One region of the Anoxybacillus andreesenii genome, then DNA from elsewhere that is predicted to be linked to it. Evidence: a T-box and tRNA genes for the amino acid it is inferred to sense, from the RefSeq annotation. Region 1 holds a T-box; the other holds one or more tRNA genes.
What was found. A T-box is a leader RNA that pairs with one kind of tRNA and senses whether it is charged. The one in region 1 lies ahead of ileS (isoleucine--tRNA ligase), so its partner is inferred to be a tRNA-Ile.

Region 1 (8,656 bases):
ATTTCCGCAGTGAAGAGCATGACTTTATCGATCAAGTTCTAGAATGGAAGGAATATGTGGAGAATTCTTATAGCCCCAAGCTCACCGATTTCCTAGACCCGAGGGAGCAGCAGATTGTTCAAACGATCATCGGTACGCAGTCAGATGTTAAGGTTGATTTTTCTGGTGGGCTTGTTTCAAATGAACGAAAAAGAGCCCTTATTTTCCCTGACTATTACACCGTCGAGGAAAGTGATTTTCAAATTCAATTATTTGAAGTTGACTATCCAGCGAAATTTATCACGATTGAACATCCTCAGGTTCTTGGAAGTCTGATGTCATTAGGATTAAAGAGAGGGAAATTCGGCGATATCCTCGTCAAGAATGAGCGTGTGCAGTTTTTGGTGGGAAAAGAGGTTAGTGATTATATTCAGCTTCAGCTCACAAAAATTGGACGTGCCTCCGTTACTCTGAAGGAAGTTCCTTTAACAGAGGGGATTCTTGTAAGTGATAGCTGGATTGAGCTGTCAGCTACAGTTTCATCGCTTCGATTAGATGCGGTCATATCAGCAATCTTCAATATTTCCAGGCAGAAATCTCAGGAGTATATTAAGCATGGGCTTGTGAAGGTGAATTGGACAACCATCGAGAATTCCGGATTTATCTGTGATGTGGCGGATATTCTCTCCGTCCGTGGCTATGGGAGAGCCAAGCTTGTTTCTTTGGAAGGGAAAACAAAGAAGGATAAATGGCGGATTGTGGCTGGGAAACAAAAATAGGGGAAATTAAAAAAATATGCAGGAAAAGCTATGGTTATGTCGAATATTTGCATATAATCGAAAATACATAGGATTATAATAATTTTGGAGGTGGCCTTATGCCATTAACACCTTTAGATATACATAACAAGGAATTTAATAAAGGGTTCCGTGGTTATGATGAGGATGAGGTAAACGAATTTCTTGATCAAGTGATTAAGGATTATGAAATTATTATCCGTGAAAAGAAAGAGCTGGAGGAAAAGCTCAATGATTTGAATGAACGTCTGGGCCATTTCTCTAGCATTGAGGAAACCTTGAATAAATCGATTGTGATCGCACAGGAAGCAGCTGAAGAAGTGAAGAGAAATGCGCAAAAGGAAGCAAAGCTGATCATCAAGGAAGCGGAGAAAAATGCTGATAGAATCGTTAATGAATCATTATCTAAAGCCCGGAAAATTGCCCTTGAAATAGAGGATCTGAAGAAGCAATCGAAGGTTTTCCGCACGAGATTTAAGATGCTAATTGAAGCACAGCTAGACCTTTTGAATAATGATGATTGGGATCATTTACTACAATATGAGGTCGATGCATCCGAGTTAAAATCTGCAGAAGAAGATTCCCTAGCTTGACGTAAAAGACCGAAAAAGCATATAATACGGTATTATAATGATAATTAATACAATGAGAGGGACAGTACAATTTTTCTGGTACTACTTTAGCGAGTCGAAGATGGTGGGAGTTCGACGTAGATGAAGGATTGGAAGATCACCCTTGAGTACCGGGCTGAACGTAATTACATTGCTATTAGGCTTTGGCGAGTCATTCACGTTACGAATTTTATTGAGCGGATAGATTTTTCTATCTACTAGGGTGGTACCGCGGGATTTAAACCTTCTCGTCCCTTTTTGGGATGAGGAGGTTTTTTATTTTTATTGGCAAGAATAGTAAGAGAGTTTTTTAGGAGGAAAGGAAATGGATTATAAAGACACATTGTTAATGCCAAAAACGGAATTCCCAATGCGTGGCAACCTGCCAAAGAGGGAACCTGAGATTCAGGAAAAATGGAAAGAGATGGACATTTATCAAGCGGTTCAGGATCGAACAAAGGGGCGCCCAATGTTCGTCTTACACGATGGACCTCCTTATGCAAATGGCGACATTCATATGGGTCATGCAATGAATAAAATTTTGAAGGACTTTATCGTTCGTTTTAAATCGATGAGCGGATACCATGCTCCGTATGTTCCGGGCTGGGACACACATGGACTTCCGATCGAACAGGCGTTAGCAAATAAAGGTGTGAAAAGAAAAGAATTTTCTGTTGCGGAGTTCCGCAAGCTTTGCGAAGAATATGCTAATGAGCAAATTAATAACCAACGCGAACAGTTCAAACGCCTCGGGGTTCGAGGAGATTGGGAAAACCCTTATATTACGTTAAAGCCAGAATATGAGGCCCAGCAAATTAAGGTTTTTGGTGAAATGGCGAAAAAGGGCTATATCTATAAAGGCCTTAAGCCTGTCTATTGGTCTCCATCCAGTGAATCGGCGCTTGCTGAAGCGGAGATTGAGTACAAGGACAAACGCTCTCCATCCATTTATGTGGCATTTGATGTAAAGGATGGCAAAGATGTATTAGATACTGATACGCAAATTATCATTTGGACTACAACTCCTTGGACGATTCCAGCGAATCTAGGAATTACGGTACACGGTGATTTAGACTATGTTGTTGTTGAGGCTTCCGGGAAGAAATATGTTATCGCAAAAGACCTTTTGGAGACTGTAGCAAAAGAACTTGGTTGGGAAAATCCATCTGTTTTAAAAACAGTTAAGGGTTCTGAGTTAGAGTATATTGTTGCCAAACATCCTCTCTATGATCGAGATTCTCTTGTGATGCTTGGCGAGCATGTTACGACTGATGCAGGAACAGGCTGTGTTCATACGGCTCCAGGACATGGGGAGGACGACTTCCTTGTTGGAAAGAAATATGGCCTTGATGTCCTAAGTCCAGTGGATGATAAAGGGGTCTTTACAAGCGAAGCGGAAGGTTTCGAGGGTTTGTTCTATGACACTGCGAATAAGCCAATTACGGAAAAGCTTCAAGAGGTTGGAGCCTTGTTAAAATTAGATTTTATCACCCACTCCTATCCGCATGATTGGAGAACGAAAAAGCCGGTCATCTTCCGTGCTACCGCTCAATGGTTTGCTTCCATTAAGGATTTCCGGGGCGAGCTTCTTGAAGCGGTTAAAGAAACGAAATGGGTACCTGCTTGGGGAGAAACAAGACTTTTCAATATGGTAAGAGACCGTGGCGATTGGTGTATTTCTCGTCAACGTGTATGGGGCGTACCAATTCCTGTATTCTACGGTGAGAATGGTGAACCAATCATTACGGACGAAACTATCGAGCAAGTTTCAAATCTATTCCGTGAACATGGTTCAAATGTCTGGTTCGAACGTGAAGCGAAGGATTTACTGCCAGAAGGCTTTACCCATGAGTCAAGTCCAAATGGTCTTTTCACGAAAGAAACCGATATTATGGATGTTTGGTTTGATTCCGGTTCATCCCATCAAGCTGTATTAGAGGAAAGAGAGGACCTACAGCGTCCCGCAGACCTTTATTTAGAGGGCTCTGACCAGTATCGTGGCTGGTTTAACTCTTCTTTATCAACAGCTGTTGCTGTCACAGGTAAGGCACCTTATAAGGGAGTGCTGAGCCATGGCTTTGCTCTTGATGGAGAAGGTAGAAAAATGAGTAAATCACTTGGAAATACGATTTTACCTGCTAAGGTCATGAACCAGCTTGGCGCCGATATTTTACGCCTGTGGGTTGCTTCTGTTGATTATCAGGCAGATGTGAGGGTATCAGATGCGATCCTTAAACAGGTGGCAGAGGTGTACCGCAAAATCCGCAACACATTCCGCTTCTTACTCGGTAACCTTGCAGATTTTAACCCTGAGACCAATAAGGTCGCATATCAAGACTTAAGAGAAGTGGACCAGTTTATTTTAGTAAAATTAAATAGCCTGATTAAAAATGTGCTCAATGCTTATGAAAACTATGAATATTCAGCGATTTATCATGCGATTAACAATTTCTGTACACTTGATCTAAGTGCCTTCTATCTAGACTTTGCCAAGGATGTTTTATACATTGAAGCGGAAAATAATCAAGAGCGCAGGGCTATTCAAACTGTACTCTATGAATGCTTGGTCGTACTAACAAAGCTTGTTACTCCTATTCTTCCTCATACAGCTGATGAGGTTTGGGGATACATTCCAAACGTTACAGAGGCAAGTGTTCAATTAACCGATATGCCTACTTTCAAGGAATTATCTAATAGTGAGCAGCTTGTTGACAAATGGACAAAAATTATGGAACTTCGTGATGATATTCTTAAGGCATTAGAGGAAGCGAGAAATGCCAAAGTAATTGGTAAGTCGTTACAGGCAAAAATTAGCCTATACGTAAACGAAGCGACAAAGGACTTGCTCGATTCTATCTCTGAGAATCTACAGCAAATCTTTATTGTATCTGGCTTTGAGGTTGCTGGTACTTACGAAGGGGCACCTGAAGAAGCGCTTAAGCTGGATACAGCTGCGATTGTGGTTTCAAAGGCTGAAGGTGAAACCTGTGAACGTTGCTGGGTTGTGACAACTGAGGTTGGACAGGATCAGGATCATCCAACAGTATGTCCTCGTTGTGCCCATATAGTAAAAGAACATTATCATATTTAGGATAAAACAAAACCCTCCGACACGTCTGTCCGGAGGGTTTTTAACATCTTTAGTCATGCTCTTATATAATAGATTATAGGGGGATTATTCCAGGTCCGTAAATCGTTGTGCTCAATGTCAAATGTTTTCCTGTGTCAGAAAATGACCTTCGGAGATAATAAGTGAAAACAAAATCTAAAACAAAATTGAACACGGAGGTTAAGATATGGAAGCCAACCTACAAAAGCTCTATTCAGAACTCCGTACGATCAAAAACGAATTACTGGAAAGTCTTATACATGAAAAATGTTCACCAGAGATTGCGCCTATAGTTGAGGAAGAACTTAAGGATATCGAAGAAACTTTAGAGAAAATCGAAGCAGGTAAGTTTGGACTTTGTGAGTTTTCGGGACAACTTATACCTGATGCTTATTTATACATGGTTCCAACAATTAAATCCATAGAAGATGTGAATGAAATCAACAGGTATTATTGTAAACCGATTTTTTCATGATGCTATCGTTTTTATGTGTAGTATGCTAAAATGCAAAGGTAACAATTACGCTGGAGCTGGAGGTTACCTTTGTGTTTTTTTATTACATAATTGCACTGCTCATTATTGCATTGGACCAATGGACAAAATGGTTGATTGTGAAAAATATGGAAATAGGGGAAAGCTTTAAGGTGATTGAGGATTTCCTATACATTACCTCCCATCGAAACCGAGGAGCCGCATGGGGAATTCTACAAGGACAAATGTGGTTTTTCTATGTCATTACCATTATTGTTATTATCGGAATAGTCTATTATATGGCAAAGTTTGCAAAAGGAAAAGGATTGCTAGGTGTATCTCTTGGCTTAATGCTTGGTGGAGCCATCGGAAATTTCATTGATCGGGTTTTCCGTAAAGAAGTGGTTGACTTTGTGAATACATATATTTTTGGCTATGATTTTCCTATTTTTAATGTGGCGGACTCAAGCCTGGTGGTAGGGGTTGCATTACTAATGATACAAATGTTTCGCGAAGAGCGACAAGCAAAGGAGAAGTCCCATGGAGAAAAAGGAACACATCATTCTTGAGGAAGAGGCTGGTCAAAGAATTGACAAGGTGCTTTCTTCTTTGAATGAAGAGTGGTCGAGAACACAGATACAGGCATGGATTAAAGAAGGCCATATCCTTGTCAATGGAAAAGCAGTTAAGACAAATTATAAGGTCAGCATGAATGATGCTATTGAGATTCTAATCCCAGAGCCTGAAGTGCTAGATGTGATTCCAGAGGAAATGAATCTCGATATTTATTATGAGGATGAGGATGTAGTCGTTGTGAATAAACCAAAAGGAATGGTTGTGCATCCTGCCCCTGGTCATTTGACAGGGACCCTTGTTAATGGGCTAATGGCTCATTGCAAGGATCTATCTGGGATTAATGGGGTACTCCGTCCAGGGATTGTTCACCGAATTGATAAAGACACATCTGGTCTATTAATGGTTGCGAAAAATGACTTGGCCCACGAAAGCCTTGTTAATCAGCTTGTAGAAAAGACGGTAACAAGAAAATATCGGGCTCTTGTTCACGGAAATATTCCCCATGATTATGGAACGATCAACGCACCAATCGCTCGTGATCCGAAAGATCGACAAAGCATGACGGTTGTAGATAATGGCAAGCATGCGGTTACACATTTTCAGGTACTGGAACGCTTTCAGAATTTCACTTTCGTGGAATGTCAGTTAGAAACAGGAAGAACCCATCAAATACGGGTTCATATGAAGTATATTGGCTATCCGCTTGCAGGGGATCCAAAATATGGCCCCCGAAAAACTTTAGATCTAGACGGGCAGGCATTGCACGCAGGAGTTCTGGGCTTCGAGCATCCTCGAACGAAGGAATATCTTGAATTTGAAGCCCCGCTTCCAAAGTACTTTGTCGAATTATTGGACAAGCTGCGAAATAATCATTGACAAAGGCTCCGCAGTGAATTAAGATGACTATAGTTTAATAAGTCCTTTAAAAACAGTCCAGAGAGGCTGAGAAGGAAACGGATAGTGAGCTGGGATTTTTATGCCCATCTTACATTAAGTATGGATTCGTCTATCCTCTCGCCCTTGGTGAGAGGATTTTTTAATGGACTTTTTGAGAGGAAGTGAAGAAATGACAAAAAAGGCTGTTGTATTAGATGAGCAGGCGATACGCAGGGCATTGACAAGAATAGCTCATGAAATCATTGAGAAGAATAAAGGCATAGAAGGCTGCGTCTTAGTTGGTATTCGAACAAGGGGAATCTTCCTGGCAAGGCGATTAGCGGAGCGCATACAACAAATCGAAGGTGCTCAAATCCCTGTTGGAGAACTAGATATCACATTATACCGCGACGATTTAACCAAATTAACCGAGAATGAAGAGCCTTTAGTGAAGGGATCTGATATTCCTGTAGAAATCACCAACGAAAAGGTTATTTTAGTGGATGATGTTTTATATACAGGAAGAACAGTCCGTGCAGCACTTGATGCCTTAGTGGACATTGGTAGACCTTCCTCTGTGCAGCTTGCTGTTTTAGTAGATAGAGGACATCGAGAGCTTCCGATACGAGCAGATTATGTTGGAAAAAACATTCCGACATCAAGCTCAGAAAAGATTGTCGTTGAATTAGTAGAAATTGATGAAAATGAACAAGTAAGTATTTATGATAAATAAGTGCAGTGTTGATTCTAGCCTTCTGTGTATGGAGTGAACGTGTTTTGCTCGGGATGAGCAACGAAGTGAACCCATACACAGAAGGCGGCATAAGGATTAACTTTATAAAAAGATTCACCTTTTAAAATTAGTCCAGTGAGGCTAATAAAGGGAATTGGTAAAAGTGACCACACTCTACCATTTCTCCTAAAGAGATAAAAATAGGGAGATGCGAAATGAATAGACCAGTACTTGATATTAACGATAAACCAACGGTTACACAAGCGATTACACTAAGCTTTCAGCATATGTTTGCGATGTTTGGCTCAACCATCCTGGTGCCTAAGCTAGTAGGCTTAAGCCCAGCAATTGCTCTCCTAACAAGTGGGATTGCAACGATTATCTTTTTGCTAATTACACAGTTCAAAGTTCCAGCTTATCTAGGCTCATCCTTTGCTTTTATCGCACCAATTTTGATTGCAGCAGGTGGTTTGGATGATAACGGGATGAGTGTTAACCCTGGAAATGCCATGATTGGAGCAATGGCCGTGGGAATCACGTACGGAATTGTATCCTTGATTATTTGGAAGACAGGATATAAGTGGCTGATGCGCCTTTTACCACCGATTGTGGTGGCACCAGTAATTATGGTAATTGGTTTAGGATTATCAGGAACAGCTGTAGATATGGCGATGAATGTCAATGGAGAGTACAGCTTCCTGCACTTCTCTGCCGCTCTAGTAACGCTTTTCTCAGCCATTATCTTTACGGTTTACTTCAAGAACATCTTAAGTGCAATGCCGATATTGCTTGGCCTCATTATTGGCTATATTTACTCCGCAATCATTGGAATTGTCGATTTCACACAGGTAAAAGAAGCAAAGCTGTTTGCAATGCCTGAATTCTTGATTCCTGGGATTGACTATGATTTTAATCTAAGCTCCACCATTTTTCTAGCCATGGTTCCAATTGTACTAGTGACAATTTCAGAGCATATTGGTCACCAGTTAGTATTAGGAAAGGTTGTGGGTCGCAACTATATTAAAGACCCAGGTCTTCACCGTTCTATTATTGGGGATGGATTAGGAACCCTTGTCAGTGCGTTTATCGGTGGACCTCCAAAAACAACGTATGGTGAAAATATTGGGGTACTTGCGATTACAAGAGTATATTCCGTATATGTTATCTTAGGCGCAGCAATCATTGCTATCTTGTTCTCCTTCATCGGAACAGCTATGGCTTTAATCCAAACGATTCCAACAGCAGTTCTAGGTGGAATATCAATCCTGTTATTTGGGATTATCGCTTCAAGTGGACTAAGAATGTTAGTGGAGAACAACATTGACTTTGGCAACAACCGAAACCTTGTCATTGCATCTGTTATCTTAGTGCTTGGGATAGGCGGAGCAGCCTTCCGGGTGACTGAAAGTTTGAGCATTGAAGGAATGGCTCTAGCTGCCATTGTAGGTGTCATTCTGAATCTCGTTCTCCCTGGTCGTGACAAGAATAGCGGCTTGTCGGATG
Region 2 (8,656 bases), on a different contig from region 1:
GTTTGACTACGGATCAAAAGGTTAGGGGTTCGACTCCTCTCGGGCGCGTTTCTTACGGGAAGTAGCTCAGCTTGGTAGAGCACTTGGTTTGGGACCAAGGGGTCGCAGGTTCGAATCCTGTCTTCCCGACCATTAATAAGATGGGGCCTTAGCTCAGCTGGGAGAGCGCCTGCTTTGCACGCAGGAGGTCAGCGGTTCGATCCCGCTAGGCTCCACCATTTTTTCGAATAATTGTATATGGCGGTGTAGCTCAGCTGGCTAGAGCGTACGGTTCATACCCGTAAGGTCGGGGGTTCGATCCCCTCCGCCGCTACCAAATCCAATAAAATATTGGACCTTTAGCTCAGCTGGTTAGAGCAGACGGCTCATAACCGTCCGGTCGTAGGTTCGAGTCCTACAAGGTCCACCAGAGTTTTTTGTGGAAAACAATAATTTTCTATAATACGGAGGAATACCCAAGTCCGGCTGAAGGGATCGGTCTTGAAAACCGACAGGCGGGTCAAACCGCGCAGGGGTTCGAATCCCCTTTCCTCCTCCATTAAGTTTTTTAAATATTATTATCGCGGGGTGGAGCAACGAGCGTTACTTCATCGAATAAGCTACGAGTTGTACTGACCGAGCTGCTACTTGCTTACGCTTTCTAAGGTCAGGACAGTCTAACGTATGCTTAGCGCGCATAGATCACAAAACTTTTATATTATTATCGCGGGGTGGAGCAGTCTGGTAGCTCGTCGGGCTCATAACCCGAAGGTCGCAGGTTCAAATCCTGTCCCCGCAATCAAGGAAGTTTATATTTCCTTTCATTAGTTTCATCTTGGTCCGGTAGTTCAGTTGGTTAGAATGCCTGCCTGTCACGCAGGAGGTCGCGGGTTCGAGTCCCGTCCGGACCGCCATTTACATATTTTTTTATGGCTCAGTAGCTCAGTCGGTAGAGCACGATGAATAAGCTTCTGAGAAATAGCATCCAGCGTACTCATCGAGTTGCTTCTTGGGTTATCTTTCTGAGATGAGGACGATGGACGAAGATGTTTTAATAGAGGAATATATACTTTAATGGCTCAGTAGCTCAGTCGGTAGAGCAATGGACTGAAAATCCATGTGTCGGCGGTTCGATTCCGTCCTGAGCCATCATTTTTGCGGGTGTAGTTTAATGGTAAAACCACAGCCTTCCAAGCTGTTGTCGTGGGTTCGATTCCCATCACCCGCTCCAATGTGATATGGGCCTATAGCTCAGCTGGTTAGAGCGCACGCCTGATAAGCGTGAGGTCGATGGTTCAAGTCCATTTAGGCCCACCATGAATAAATTTTTCCGCGGTAGCTCAGTGGTAGAGCAACGAGCGAAGCATCATGATTTTGCTTCGAGTTGTACTCATCGAGCTGCTACTTGAATTAGCCTCCCGAGATGAGGACAATCTAAGGAATACTAGGGAGTATAGATAATTAATGTTATTCCGCGGTAGCTCAGTGGTAGAGCAATCGGCTGTTAACCGATCGGTCGTAGGTTCGAATCCTACCCGCGGAGCCATATGGAGAAGTACTCAAGTGGCTGAAGAGGCGCCCCTGCTAAGGGTGTAGGTCGGGTAACCGGCGCGAGGGTTCAAATCCCTCCTTCTCCGCCATATTGGCCCCTTGGTCAAGCGGTTAAGACACCGCCCTTTCACGGCGGTAACACGGGTTCGAATCCCGTAGGGGTCATAAAAAAGGCTGTCGACAATATGTGTCGGCAGCCTTTTTTATGCTTTTTAAAGGATTATTAAATCAAATGCAGAAATAGATATAGATGATTAGGAACTTGTCCATAAAGATTATGTTATAGCTTTATCATTTCTTGTGAAGAATGTACAATGATATATCTTGAAGCTGGTGAGGGGTGGAAGGAAATGTACGAGCAGAAGACAAAGGAAACCGATAATAGTGTTGTGGAGTTCATCGAATCAGTAGAAAGTCCAAAGAAAAAAGAAGATGCCTACAAGTTATTAGAAATTTTTTCGGAAGTAACGGGCTATGAGGCAAAAATGTGGGGGCCTAGTATTATTGGATTTGGTTCCTATCATTACAAGTATGCTTCCGGTCATGAGGGCGATGCACCGTTAGTTGGCTTTTCACCAAGGAAGGCCAAAATTAGTTTATATTTTGCAACTGGAGATAATCAAAGAGATGAGATATTGCAGAGGTTTGGAAAATACACAAGTGGCAAAGCATGTGTCTACATAAATAAGCTAGCTGATATCAACATAGATGTACTGAAGGAATTAATCGAACAATCGGTTCATTTCTTGAAAACAAAATATCCAAATTAAGAAAAGCTTCTGGGGAAGTTTCCTAAACGGGTTCTCTGGAAGGGTATAAAATAAGTAAATCGCATACAAAATCGCACACTTACTCGCATTGTTATTCATTGTGGATTTTTGTGAAGGTATGATATTCATAGGCGGAGAATTTCCGATTAATGCATAAGAGAGAGGCTTAAGAAGCAGATATAAGCTGAAAAATTCCGATTAACCGCTCTAAATAGGTCAAAATCCAAAGGTTTGGATAAGGTAAACGGAAAACCTCCCCTTATTTTTAGGGAAATATGGATATTTTCCGATATAAACGGAATTTTTCTGTTTATTTTTCAAACACGGTAAACAGTTGATAAATAACGAAAAAAAACTGCGATTTTTAATATAAACTGGACCCTATAAAATAGACACGGATAAAAAACTACTTATCCATTCTGTTTTATAGGGTTCTTTGTCGTATACTTATTTTATAATCATTATAAGCGGGAGTTGATAATATGGGGGTGCATTATTTTTCGGATGAACAGCTAGAAGAATTAAGAAGGAATCCTTACGTGGATAAAGTCTCCAACAAAGCCATTACGTATTCCGAGGTCTTTAAGCAACATTTTATGGATGAACTGCACCGCGGGAAACTTCCCACACAAATTTTTAGGGAAGCTGGCTTTGATACAAAGGTAGTGGGTAAACAAAGAATTGATAACTTTGCTCGCAGGATACGGAAAATGTCGAATAGAAAAGAAGGTTTTACGGATTTACGCACCCAACATTCTGGACGTCCTCAAACGAAAGAGCGCACGCCTAGTGAGGAAATAGCCTATCTCAAACATCAAGTCGCCTTACAAAAACAACAAATTGAAGCTTTAAAAAAAATGAATTTTATCAATCGCAAAGCAATCAAAGCTTTGCCCAAGAAAAATATCAACTAATCCAAAAATTAACGGAAAGAGACGATAACCTCTTGAATATCAAGTGGCTCTGTGACATTGCCCACGTTTCTCGTTCAGGCTATTATGCATGGCTGGAACAGGAAAAGCGACGTAATGAGCGAGAGGAACAAGATCGCGCTGATTTTGAATTGATTCTAGAAGTCTATCAATATCGCGGATATGCGAAGGGATCAAGAAGCATCTATATGCGTTTGCTTCAAATGGGAATCGTGATGAACCGTAAGAAGATTCAACGACTGATGAATAAATATAACCTCGTATGTCCGATTAGAAAACCTAATCCTTATAAACGAATGGCCAAAGCTAGGCATGAACATGCAACGAAGCCTAATCATTTAAATCGCCAATTTAAAGCCCATGGTCCCAAAACGGTCCTACTCACGGATATTACCTATCTCTACTTTGGACGAGGTCAGAAAGCCTATTTAGCTACTATCAAAGATTCGTTTACCAATCAAATTCTTTCTTATGCACTGAGTGAATCCTTGGAAGTGGATTTTGTTTTAGAAATGATCGAACAATTAATTGAACATCACGCGATTCCTAGAAAACAGAAAACCCTGATCCATTCCGACCAGGGCGTACACTATACCAGTGTGCAATTTCAATCGCTGCTGAATGATAAAGAATTAAGGCAATCCATGTCACGTCGAGGGAATTGTTGGGACAATGCACCGCAAGAATCTTTCTTTGGTCACATGAAGGACGAGCTAGGGAATTTGAGCAGCGTACTTACTTTTGCATCTCTTTCTATCAAAATCGATGACTATATGGATTATTACAACAACGAACGGTATCAATGGGATCTCGCAAAGTTATCCCCTAATCAATATGCAGCTTTTATTAAAACGGGAGTGTATCCTCTGGCTCATCTTGTGAAGACACCAAATCTTCCTGCTGTTGCCCCCCTACAAGACTAATTTCTTGTTGGAATCGTGTTACATATTTTTCATGTAGTTTGTCCCATTTTCCTGGCCGAAAGACGTCCCCTTCGTAAAAATCAGGGTCTAATAGAGCCTGTACGTATAAATCATATTCTAATTCGATGGATGGAAACTTTAATATCCATTTTAATTGATCGATAAGATATGATTCGGATAGCATTTGATCAGCCACTTTCCGATAATCGAGAAAGTATTTCCATTGTTCCTTTTCTGTTAGAGATTCAAAATATCTTACCATCCAATTGGGGTAGGTTCGTAAGGTATGTTCTTCTTGAAAAACAGAAAACTCTAATGCTTTCAAACTTGATAAATAATGTCTCTTCATATTTCTAATGGATAACAAAGGCACACGTTCTTAGTTTTGAGCGTGTGCCTGAACTTGTCACCACTCCTCCTATGGAACAACCATAAGAGGAAGGAGCAATAAAAGTTAGTAGTTTTTTTCAAAGTGTCCTTGACATGGGGTCCACTTTAATATAAAATCGCAGTTTTTTCTTTGCTAATTTATTGTGAATTCATATGTTATTTCTGCCCAGAAGAGAACGCTTGGGGAGTTTCCCCAGAAGCTTTTTTAAATGAAGTAGTCTAAAAATAATCCGATTGATAATAGAAATCCAAATATCGTGTTCGTTTGTGCTGTTGCCTTCATCGCAGGCATCATTTGGATCGGTATCGTTTTGCCGATAAAGCCTTTGGTTGCTTGGATAGCTTTCGGTGCACTGAGTACGACAATGGCCATCCATGCGGATGAATAGCTCATCATCATTAAGACAAATACCCATATATATGAAACAGTGAACATACTAGCTAATAAGTAAATGGCCTTTTTTCGACCTAATAAAATAGCTAAGGTTTTTCGTCCGAACTCTTTATCACCGTCGAGATCACGAATATTGTTTGAAAGCAAAATAGCTCCGACAAGTATGAAGATTGGAACCGATACTAAAATGCTTGTTACCGTGATCGTTCCAGCTTGAATATAGAAGCTAATTAGAATGATGCCCATTCCCATGAAAAAGCCGGCAAAAATTTCACCAAATGGCGTATAGGCAATTGGCAGTGGACCACCGGTGTAGAGATAGCCAATAATCATGCAAAATAACCCGATGGCAGCAAGCCACCATGAGGTATTCATACAAATATAAACACCGATTAAGATTGAAACACCATATAAACCTAAGGCAATTTGCATGATCGTTTTTGGTTTTACACCATCTCTTACGATGGTACCTCCAATTCCTACTGACTCCTCATTATCCAAGCCCCGTTTATAGTCATAGTATTCATTAAACATGTTTGTAGCGGCCTGGATGAGTAGACTGGCAACTAGCATGGCAAAGAATAGCCCTAGATTAATCTTTGTCTCGTGAATGGCTAAAGCAGTTCCTAATAGGACCGGAACAAAAGCAGCTGTTAGTGTATGAGGCCTTGTCAGCTTCCACCAGACCTTCCAGCCTTTGTTGGGAGTAACAGGATTATAACTAGTTTTCGTTTCTGTTTGCATCTTTTCTCCCCCTAAAAAAAGCATGATATCTATATAAATAACTATATTATCAATCCAATATTGATAACATCCAAATTCAAGTTTAGGCAAACTGACAGAGAGTGTCAATGTCTTTTTACAGTTATTCGAGGATGGAATTGCCATGGAGGTGTAATAGGACCTGAATAGCCAATGAAGCAGTATTATATAATAATAAGGAAAAAACTAGGTCGATTTTGTAGCTTTCATTGACATTTCATGAGGTTGAGGTGTATTTTAAAATAGGTTTGAAATCTAGATAAACCGAGCAAAGACTGGTATGATTTTTATGGTGGCTATTTAGAATTTATATACACATTGCTTTATTTGAATAGAGCCTTTTTTAATTGGAGGGGATTTTTTGGTAACGTTGCTAAATACGGAGCTAAAAATAGGAATTGAGCAGGCATTAGGACGAGCAAAAACAAGCTTAGTTCCCGTATTAGTAAGTGAAGTTCAAAAAGTCGATCATATAGAGCCTCTTTCCTTTTTTGCGGCAGGAATAGAAAAGTATATGGGGGAACGATTCTTTTGGAAGGATCCTACTGAGGAGACGGTCCTAGTAGGAATGGGGACATGCAAACAGATTCAATCGATTAATGGAAACGAGCGTTTTACTGAAACACAAATGGAATGGAATCGCTTAATCAGTGAAGCCATTATCCTGAAAGAGCAGGAGAAAATGGGGACGGGGCCTATCATGTTTGGAGGTTTTTCTTTTGACCCCCTAAAAGAAAAGACAAGCCTCTGGTCAAAATACCCAGATGCATTGTTTCATGTGCCTAAATATTTGCTTTCGATCATTGAAGGGCAAGCTTATTTGACAACGAACATCATTTGTACCCAACATGATCAGCTATCCATCGTTGATCAGGTTCTTGAGGAGCGTCACTCATTATTATCACTAGCATCTCTAGTGAAACCATTTGCAAAATCAAGGCTTATAGAAGAAAAGGAAGTTGTCCATCCTAGTGAATGGAAAAACTCCGTTCGAAATCTTGTTGAGGAATTAAAAAATGGCCAGCTAAAAAAGGTTGTGCTAGCAAGAGAGCTTAGATTGATTTTTCATGATGAGGTTTCGATAGAAGGTGTTCTTAACAAACTGCTTGAGGAACAAAAAGGTAGCTTTATCTTTGCCTTTGAATCAAATGGGGATTGTTTCTTAGGGGCTTCCCCAGAACGATTGGTTAAGAAAGAAGGCAACCAACTGTTTTCTACATGCCTTGCTGGTTCTATAGCGAGAGGCAAAACAGAGGATGAGGATGCAAAGCTCGGTCAAATTCTATTAAATGATCAAAAGAATTTAATTGAGCATCATTATGTGGTGGAAATGATAAAAGAGGCGATGGAGCAGGAATGTCTCGAAGTGCGTCTACCGGAACAACCAACTTTATTGAAGACGAGAGATATTCAGCATTTGTACACTCCTGTGGTGGGAATTGCGAATCCAGATTGTTCCCTTTTACTGGTTGTAAATTCCCTTCATCCAACTCCAGCGCTAGGTGGTCTGCCTCAAAAGGCGTCAGTTGAGAAAATACGGGAAATTGAAGCGTTGGATCGTGGATTATATGCTGCTCCGATTGGTTGGTTAGATTACGCTGGCAATGGAGAATTTGCGGTAGCGATTCGTTCAGCGCTCATTCAAAAAAATGAAGCATCCCTTTTTGCAGGATGTGGCATCGTTCAGGATTCTGATGCAGATAGCGAGTATGTCGAAACAAAGATTAAGTTTCGCCCCATGCTTTCGGCACTTGGAGGTTTTTAATAAAATGAGTAATCAAGAAGCGTTAACTTCTTATATCGCAGCTTTTGTTTCAGAGCTTGTGCACACAGGAATTAGGGATGTCGTTGTAAGTCCAGGCTCGCGTTCAACACCCATGGCGATGGTAATGGCAGAGCACCCGGATTTACGTGTGCATATCAATGTGGATGAGCGATCTGCCGCCTTTTTTGGATTAGGAATGGCAAAAGCATCGGGACAGCCGGTAGCGATTCTTTGTACATCTGGAACAGCAGCAGCTAATTACTTTCCTGCCATTGTAGAGGCGCATTATTCTAGGGTACCACTGGTGGTTCTGACGGCGGACCGCCCTCATGAATTAAGGGATGTTGGTGCACCACAAGCGATCGACCAAATTCATTTATATGGTCATCATGTAAAGTGGTTTGTGGAGATGGCCCTTCCTGAGGAAACAGAGGAACAGCAGCGCTATGTTCGAACCGTCTGTGCAAGGGCAGCAACAACCGCCCTTGCAGCCCCAGCAGGGCCCGTTCATCTCAATTTCCCGTTTCGAGAGCCGTTGGTTCCGAATCTTGAGCGAGAAGACTTATTTCAGGTATCTGAACGGGAGAATGGCTATGTCATGATTGACCGTGGCATCCCTACATTAGCATCCCAGCAGTTAGAAAGAATCGGGAATCATTTAAGCAATTACTCAAGAGGGATAATTGTATGTGGTTCTATCGAGCAGGACGGGTTCATAGAGGCTGTCACTACCTTAGCGAATCATTTAAAGTTTCCGATCATAGCTGATCCATTGTCCCAGCTAAGAAGTGGGACTCATGATGGGACTAATATTATTGATACATATGATACATTTTTAAGAAATGAAGATGCAAAAGATGCATTAAAGCCCGATGTGATTATTCGATTTGGAGCAATGCCTGTTTCCAAAGCCTTGACGATTTTCTTAAAGGAAAATAAACAGGCGGACCAATGGGTCATTGACAGTGGGAGCGGTTGGCGAGACCCATCACTTTTATCCTCATTAATGCTCTATTGTGGTGAAAAGGAATTTTGCCAATCTATCTTGGAATATGTGGAGAAGAAATCCGAGGATGACTATTTAATCAAATGGAGAGAATTGAATTCTTTTACAAAGACTTGCTTGAAGAAAATCCGCGATGTCAATCAATTAAGTGAAGGGAAGCTCTTTCATATGCTTCCTGACATCC

Region 2: it encodes a tRNA-Ile, which carries the amino acid that the T-box ahead of ileS (isoleucine--tRNA ligase) is inferred to sense. The anticodon was not compared.

The regions. Positions count from the first base shown of each region.
Region 1 covers NZ_JAUSTU010000009.1:101,331-109,986, forward strand. Annotated here, with positions in the region: gene J2S07_RS11055 (YlmH family RNA-binding protein) at 1-758, shown strand, start outside; gene J2S07_RS11060 (DivIVA domain-containing protein) at 857-1,369, shown strand; T-box leader at 1,413-1,646, shown strand; gene ileS (isoleucine--tRNA ligase) at 1,713-4,478, shown strand; gene J2S07_RS11070 (hypothetical protein) at 4,684-4,971, shown strand; gene lspA (signal peptidase II) at 5,043-5,537, shown strand; gene J2S07_RS11080 (RluA family pseudouridine synthase) at 5,509-6,420, shown strand; gene pyrR (bifunctional pyr operon transcriptional regulator/uracil phosphoribosyltransferase PyrR) at 6,611-7,153, shown strand; gene J2S07_RS11090 (uracil-xanthine permease family protein) at 7,369-8,656, shown strand, end outside.
Region 2 covers NZ_JAUSTU010000040.1:883-9,538, forward strand. Annotated here, with positions in the region: tRNA gene J2S07_RS20545 (tRNA-Arg) at 1-48, shown strand, start outside; tRNA gene J2S07_RS20550 (tRNA-Pro) at 56-132, shown strand; tRNA gene J2S07_RS20555 (tRNA-Ala) at 143-218, shown strand; tRNA gene J2S07_RS20560 (tRNA-Met) at 240-316, shown strand; tRNA gene J2S07_RS20565 (tRNA-Ile) at 333-409, shown strand; tRNA gene J2S07_RS20570 (tRNA-Ser) at 446-538, shown strand; tRNA gene J2S07_RS20575 (tRNA-Met) at 705-778, shown strand; tRNA gene J2S07_RS20580 (tRNA-Asp) at 817-893, shown strand; tRNA gene J2S07_RS20585 (tRNA-Phe) at 1,056-1,128, shown strand; tRNA gene J2S07_RS20590 (tRNA-Gly) at 1,137-1,210, shown strand; tRNA gene J2S07_RS20595 (tRNA-Ile) at 1,220-1,296, shown strand; tRNA gene J2S07_RS20600 (tRNA-Asn) at 1,451-1,525, shown strand; tRNA gene J2S07_RS20605 (tRNA-Ser) at 1,529-1,619, shown strand; tRNA gene J2S07_RS20610 (tRNA-Glu) at 1,624-1,695, shown strand; gene J2S07_RS20615 (DUF1801 domain-containing protein) at 1,881-2,300, shown strand; gene J2S07_RS20620 (HTH domain-containing protein) at 2,783-3,214, shown strand; gene J2S07_RS20625 (IS3 family transposase) at 3,214-4,155, shown strand; gene J2S07_RS20630 (hypothetical protein) at 4,079-4,522, opposite strand; gene J2S07_RS20635 (1,4-dihydroxy-2-naphthoate polyprenyltransferase) at 4,751-5,683, opposite strand; gene J2S07_RS20640 (isochorismate synthase) at 6,063-7,466, shown strand; gene menD (2-succinyl-5-enolpyruvyl-6-hydroxy-3-cyclohexene-1-carboxylic-acid synthase) at 7,471-8,656, shown strand, end outside.